One region of the Streptomyces sp. NPDC088707 genome, then DNA from elsewhere that is predicted to be linked to it. Evidence: predicted binding sites of a transcription regulator. Region 1 holds the regulator's gene; the other holds the start of a gene.

Region 1 (3,402 bases):
GCGCACAGGCCGCGGGCGGCGACGCCGGCGCCGGGCAGCAGGCCCAGGCGGACGACGACGTCGTCGACGCCGAGATCGTGGACGAGGACAAGCCGAAGGGCGGCGCTGCCTGATGTCGGAGGAGACCCCGGGCTTCGAGGAGAAGCCCGAAGTCCCCGCCGACGGCACGCCCGAGGAGCCCGAGACCGCCGCTGCCGCCGCCTCCGCCGACAAGGCGGAGGGGGCGGCCCCGGCCGGGGACGCTACTGACGTAGCTCTGCTGGCGCAGCTGGACCAGGCCCGCAAGGCGCTCGAGGAGCGCACCGCGGACCTCCAGCGGCTCCAGGCCGAGTACCAGAACTACCGCCGCCGCGTGGAGCGGGACCGGGTCACGGTCAAGGAGATCGCCGTCGCGAGCCTCCTGAGCGACCTGCTCCCGGTGCTCGACGACGTCGGCCGGGCCCGGGACCACGGCGAGCTCGTGGGCGGGTTCAAGTCGGTGGCCGAATCGCTGGAGACCGTCGTCGCCAAGATGGGTCTGCAGCAGTTCGGCAAGGAGGGCGAGCCCTTCGACCCGACGATCCACGAGGCCCTGATGCACTCGTACGCGCCGGACGTCACCGAGACGACGTGCGTGGCGATCCTGCAGCCCGGGTACCGGATCGGCGAGCGGACCATCCGGCCCGCCCGCGTGGCCGTCGCCGAGCCCCAGCCGGGCGCGGCACCGGCCAAGGACGACGCGAAGTCGTCCACGGACGAGGAGAGCGGTGCCCCCGAGGAGGGGTAGCGCGACCGACAGCACAGCGGTGACAGACCCCGGAGCAGTCCGGAAGGAGGGACGTCGATGAGCACGAAGGACTTCGTCGAGAAGGACTACTACAAGGTTCTCGGCGTCCCCAAGGACGCCACCGAGGCCGAGATCAAGAAGGCGTACCGGAAGCTCGCCCGCGAGAACCACCCGGACGCCAACAAGAACGACGCCAAGGCCGAGGAGCGCTTCAAGGAGATCTCCGAGGCGAACGACATCCTCGGCGACCCCAAGAAGCGCAAGGAGTACGACGAGGCCCGCGCCCTCTTCGGGAACGGCGGCTTCCGGTCACCCGGCGGCCCCGGCGGCGGCTCGTTCAACTTCGACCTGGGCGACCTCTTCGGAGGCACCCAGGGCGGCGCGGGCGGCGGCTTCGGTGCCGGCGGCGGCGGCATCGGGGACGTCTTCGGCGGCCTGTTCAACCGCGGCGCCGGTGCGGGCCCCCGCACCCAGCCGCGGCGCGGTCAGGACATCGAGTCCGAGGTGACGCTCAGCTTCACCGAGGCCATCGAGGGAGCGACCGTACCGCTGCGGATGTCCAGCCAGCAGCCGTGCACGGCGTGTTCGGGCACCGGCGACAAGAACGGCACCCCCCGGGTGTGCCCGACCTGCGTCGGCACCGGACAGGTCTCGCGCGGCAGCGGCGGCGGCTTCTCGCTCACCGACCCCTGTGTGGACTGCAAGGGCCGCGGCCTCATCGCCGAGAACCCCTGCGAGGTCTGCAAGGGCAGCGGCCGGGCCAAGTCCTCCCGCACCATGCAGGTCCGCATCCCGGCGGGAGTCTCGGACAACCAGAAGATCCGGCTGCGTGGCAAGGGAGCGCCGGGGGAGCGCGGTGGGCAGCACGGCGATCTGTACGTCGTGGTGCACGTCGACACCCACCCGGTCTTCGGCCGCAAGGACGACAACCTCACCGTCACCGTGCCGGTCTCCTTCACGGAGGCGGCCCTCGGCGGCGAGATCAAGGTGCCGACCCTCGGCGGCCCCGCGGTCACCCTCAAGCTGCCCGCGGGCACTCCGAACGGCCGGACCATGCGCGCCCGGGGCAAGGGCGCGGTCCGCAAGGACGGCACGCGCGGCGACCTGCTCGTCACGGTCGAGGTCGCGGTGCCGAAGGAGCTGGACGACAAGGCACGTGACGCCCTGGAGACCTATCGCGAGGCGACCGCCTCCGAGGACCCCCGGGCGGAGCTGTTCCAGGCCGCGAAGGGAGCGTGACCCGGTGGACGGGCGCCGACGCAATCCGTACGAACTGACCGACGAGTCGCCGGTGTACGTCATCTCGGTGGCGGCCCAGCTCTCCGGTCTGCACCCGCAGACCCTCCGTCAGTACGACCGTCTCGGTCTGGTCTCCCCGGACCGTACGGCGGGCCGTGGCCGGCGCTACTCGGCCCGTGACATCGAGCTGCTCCGTCAGGTGCAGCAGCTGTCGCAGGACGAGGGCATCAACCTGGCCGGGATCAAGCGCATCATCGAGCTGGAGAACCAGGTCGCGGCGCTGCAGAACCGGATCGCGGAGCTGTCGGCGGCCGTCGACGGCGCTGCGGCGGCGATGCGGCAGCGCGAGGCCCAGGTGCATGCCTCGTACCGGCGCGATCTGGTGCCGTACCAGGACGTGCAGCAGGCGAGCGCGCTGGTGGTCTGGCGCCCGAAGCGCACCGGCGAGTAGTTCCCGGACGGCGAAGCCCCCTCCACGACGCGCGGAGGGGGCTTCGCCGTTCACGCGTTCACGGGATGAGCTCCGCCACGATGTCGCCGAGCGTCTCCCACCAGGGCGCGGCGCCCGTGCCGAACGCTGCGGCGAGGGCGGTGCCGACGGCGTGGTCGAGCGGGGTGAGGGCGGCGGCCGGGTCCCAGTCGGCGTCGACCCTGCCGTCCCCGGCGGACTCCAGGGTGCCGAGCGCCTTCCCGTCGCGGGTGAGCCGGCTGTCCATGTGCGAGCAGGGGACGAGCCGGTAGCGGACGCCGTCGACGCGGACGTCCACCCGGTAGGAGCGGCGCAGCAGCCGGGCGCGGGCCGGCCTGATGACGGCGGGTCGCCCGCCCACCGTCAGCGCGAGCAGGGCGGCCTTGCGGGTGCCGATCGGCGTGTGGGTGTCCGGGCGGGTCCCGGGGGCCCGTACGAGCTCCACGGTGGGCAGGTCGTGCCCGGAGACGCGGAGGGACCCGGCGGGCCCGTCGAGGTCGATCTGTACGTACACGGTGGTGAGTTGTCCCGTTCGACGCTGGTCAGGTGTCTGGGTGGTCAGTTGTCTCCCTCGAGGATGCCCGACTGCGCGATCAGGTAGCCGAGCTGGGCCCGGCTGCCGCTGCCGAGGGCGGCGGCGAGTTTGGCGATGTGGGCGCGGCAGGTGCGCACGTTCATGCCGAGGCGGCGGGCGATGGCCTCGTCGACGTGACCCTCGACGAGGAGTTTGGCGATGGAGCGCTGGACGCCGCCTATGCCGTCGACGGAGGGGCTGTACGGGATCTCGTCCTCCCATGGCACGCCGTGCAGCCAGAACTGGTCGAAGACGCCGACGAGGTACTGGACGAGGCCCTCGTGGCGGAGTTCGAGGGCGACCTGGCGGTCGCTGCGCGCGGGCACGAAGGCGACCTTGCGGTCGACGATGATC
Region 2 (3,402 bases), on a different contig from region 1:
AGCAGCCGGGAGATGGCCCTCTCCAGGGTGCGTACGCCCGCCTCCCGGGTGTACTCGCCGGCCAGTCTGCGCAGGCTCGCGTCCTCCAGGACGACCTCGCCGGGCTCGAGGCCCGCGCGCTCCAGCTGCCGGGGCAGCAGGTGGTCACGGGCGATGACGACCTTCTCGTCCTCGGTGTAGCCGTCGAGCCTGACCAGCTCCATCCGGTCGAGCAGGGCCTCCGGGATGGCTTCGAGGACGTTGGCCGTGGCCAGGAAGACGACGTCCGAGAGGTCGAGTTCGACCTCCAGGTAGTGGTCGCGGAAGGTGTGGTTCTGCGCCGGGTCGAGGACTTCGAGGAGGGCCGCCGCGGGGTCGCCGCGGAAGTCGGAGCCGACCTTGTCGATCTCGTCGAGCAGGACCACCGGGTTCATGGACCCGGCCTCCTTGACGGCCCGCACGATCCGGCCGGGCAGGGCGCCGACGTAGGTCCTGCGGTGGCCGCGGATCTCGGCCTCGTCCCGGACGCCGCCGAGGGCGACCCGGACGAACTCGCGTCCCATCGCGTGCGCGACGGACTCGCCGAGCGAGGTCTTGCCGACGCCGGGCGGGCCGACGAGGGCGAGGACGGCTCCGCCGCGGCGGCCTCCGACCACGCCGAGGCCGCGCTCGGCTCGGCGCTTGCGCACCGCGAGGTACTCGGTGATCCGCTCCTTCACGTCGTCCAGGCCGGCGTGCTCGGCGTCGAGGACGGCGCGGGCGCCGCGGATGTCGTACCGGTCCTCGGTCCGCTCGTTCCAGGGGAGTTCGAGGATCGTGTCCAGCCAGGTGCGGATCCAGGAGCCCTCGGGGGACTGGTCGCTGGACCGCTCCAGCTTCTCGACCTCCTTGAGGGCGGCCTCGCGGACCTTCTCGGGAAGGTCGGCGGCCTCCACGCGGGCGCGGTAGTCGTCGGACTCGTCGCCCTCGGCCTCGCCGTTGAGGTCGCGGAGCTCCTTGCGGACGGCTTCGAGCTGGCGGCGGAGGAGGAACTCGCGCTGCTGCTTGTCGACGCCCTCCTGGACGTCCTTGGCGATGGTCTCGGCGACGTCCTGCTCGGCGAGGTGCTCGCGGAGCTGGGCGGTGGCGAGCTTGAGGCGGGCGACCGGGTCGGCGGTCTCCAGGAGCGCGACCTTCTGCTCGACGGTGAGGAAGGGCGAGTAGCCGGAGTTGTCGGCGAGGGCGCCGACGCCGTCGATCTGCTGGACGCGGTCGACGACCTGCCAGGCACCGCGCTTCTTGAGCCAGCTGGTGGCGAGCGCCTTGTACTCCTTGATCAGGTCGGTGACCTGACCGGGCAGCGGTTCGGGCAGGGTCTCCTCGACGGTGCTGCCCTCGACCCACAGGGCCGCGCCGGGTCCGGTCGTGCCGGCGCCGATGCGCACGCGGCCGAGGCCGCGGATCAGGGCGCCGGGGTCGCCGTCGGACAGTCGTCCGACCTGCTCGACGGTGCCCAGGACGCCGGTCCCGGCGTAGGTCCCGTCGACGCGGGGCACGAGCAGCACCCGCGGCTTGCCCGCGCCGGGCCGCGCGGCGGCCTGGGCGGCCTCCACCGCGGCGCGTACGTCGTTGTCGGACAGGTCGAGCGGCACCACCATTCCGGGCAGCACGACCTCGTCGTCAAGCGGCAGCACGGGCAGAGTGAGCGGCACGGACGGCTTGGAGTCAGCCATGATCTCCCCTTCGGCAGTCAAGTTGAGCTATGCCGACTCAATGCATGTGAGCCCATGAATGTTCCCGGACGTCCGTTCGCTCTGAGCGATCACCCTCGCCCAGGCCACTTCCGGCCGATGTAATAGCTGCATGGATATTGGAGCTCTTACATCGGCGTGGGTGGCGGGCTGGACCGTCTCCCGGGGGACCCCGGCCGCCGTCCACGAGCCCTGGGGTCACCGGATCGAGGTGGGGCTGCCCCGGCACGTCGTGCGGCATGTGCTGCCCGCCCCCGACGCGGCCACGGTCGGCGCGCTCTGCGCCCGGCTGACCACCCCGTACAGCTGGCTCAAGATCATGGCCGGGCCCGAGGACGCGCACGCGTGGATCACGGAGGGCTGGACGGTCCCCGACGACCCCGGCTTCATGATGGTCAAGCCGCTGGACCCCGGCGCCCGGCCGGCCCCGCCCGAGGGGTACGCGCGGACCACCGAGGTCCGCGACGGTGTCATCCGGGTCCGCGTCCTGGCGCCCGACGGCACCCTCGCCGCCCGCGGCCAGATCGCCCCGACCGGTTCCACGGCCGTCGCCGACCAGATCGAGACCGACTCCGCGCACCGGCGGCGCGGGCTCGGCGCCAACGTCATGCGCACCCTGGAGGCGGCCGCCGCCCAGGCAGGCGCCGAGACCGGGGTGCTCGCCGCGACCACGGACGGCCTCGCGCTGTACGACTCGCTCGACTGGCGCTACCGGGGACCGCTCACCGGCATCGTCCGGGACGGCGGCGGGACGGGGACCGGCTGACGGTCGGGTCCGGGCGCCGGGTGCGCGGGGAGGGGGCCGGGGGCAGGAGGGGGCCGGGGGCAGGAGGGGGCCGGGGGCAGGAGGGCGCCGGGGGCGAACCTGACCGTCCGGCTGCGCGCGGTGCCCGCCGACCGGCATGCTCGGTCCATGGTGAGAGGCATACGGGGAACGTGGTGCGGAACCCTGCTTCTGGCGGGGCTCCTGATCGTCGGTACGAGCGGCTGCGGGCCGGAGACACCGGCCGAACCGGGCGGGCCGCCGTCGGGGACGAGCGGACCCGCCGAACCGGGCGCCACGGCGACGACCACGGCCCCGGGAACCACGACGGTGCCGGGCACCACGACGCCCCCGTCAGCCACGACGGTCCCAGGCACCACCACGGCTCCCGGCACTCCCACGGAGGCTGACCCCCGACCCGCCGAGGTCCTCGTCGAGGTCGTCGTCAACGGCGGCCTCGCCGGTGTCCGCAACAAGCTCGTCGTCCACTACGACGGCTCCTGGACCAGCCGCTCCGGCACCGAGGAGCCCCGCACCGGGCGGCAGACCCGCGCAGAGGCAGCCGAGCTCCGGGCGGCCCTGGAGGACCCCGCGTACGCCCGGGTCCCGGAACGGCCGACGGGCGACCCGGTCTTCGACGGCTTCCAGTACTACGTGACGTACCGCCACCGCCTCGTCGTCTCGGGCGACGGCGAGCGCCCGGCCGCGCTCCAGCGGGTCTTCGCCGCCCTCCCGGAGGGCGGCCCGCCGACGAACCCCTGAGCCGGTCCGCCGCACTCCCCAAGCGGCACCGGCACCGGCACCGCCACCGGCACCAGCACCAGCACCAGCACCAGCACCAGCACCAGCACCAGCACGGAGAACCGATCCGGGGCACGCGCGCGATAGAGAAGGCGTGAGACTGTTGCGCCCCGCAGGGGGAGGCCCCTC

The links. Region 1 encodes HspR, which represses chaperone genes until heat shock. Its sites were predicted from a motif close to TTGAGNNNNNNNNNCTCAA; they were not measured.
Region 2: a site for HspR is predicted at 1,714-1,732, ahead of lon (endopeptidase La). Genes of this name have one in related genera too.

The regions. Positions count from the first base shown of each region.
Region 1 covers NZ_JBIVLV010000003.1:235,639-239,040, reverse strand. The annotation lists gene dnaK (molecular chaperone DnaK) at 1-113, shown strand, start outside; gene grpE (nucleotide exchange factor GrpE) at 113-766, shown strand; gene dnaJ (molecular chaperone DnaJ) at 824-2,005, shown strand; gene ACIP84_RS11825 (heat shock protein transcriptional repressor HspR) at 2,010-2,456, shown strand; gene ACIP84_RS11820 (hypothetical protein) at 2,515-2,988, opposite strand; gene ACIP84_RS11815 (helix-turn-helix transcriptional regulator) at 3,033-3,402, opposite strand, start outside.
Region 2 covers NZ_JBIVLV010000008.1:273,750-277,151, forward strand. The annotation lists gene lon (endopeptidase La) at 1-1,691, opposite strand, end outside; gene ACIP84_RS24780 (GNAT family N-acetyltransferase) at 1,822-2,475, shown strand; gene ACIP84_RS24785 (hypothetical protein) at 2,623-3,234, shown strand; gene ACIP84_RS24790 (RNA polymerase sigma factor) at 3,368-3,402, shown strand, end outside.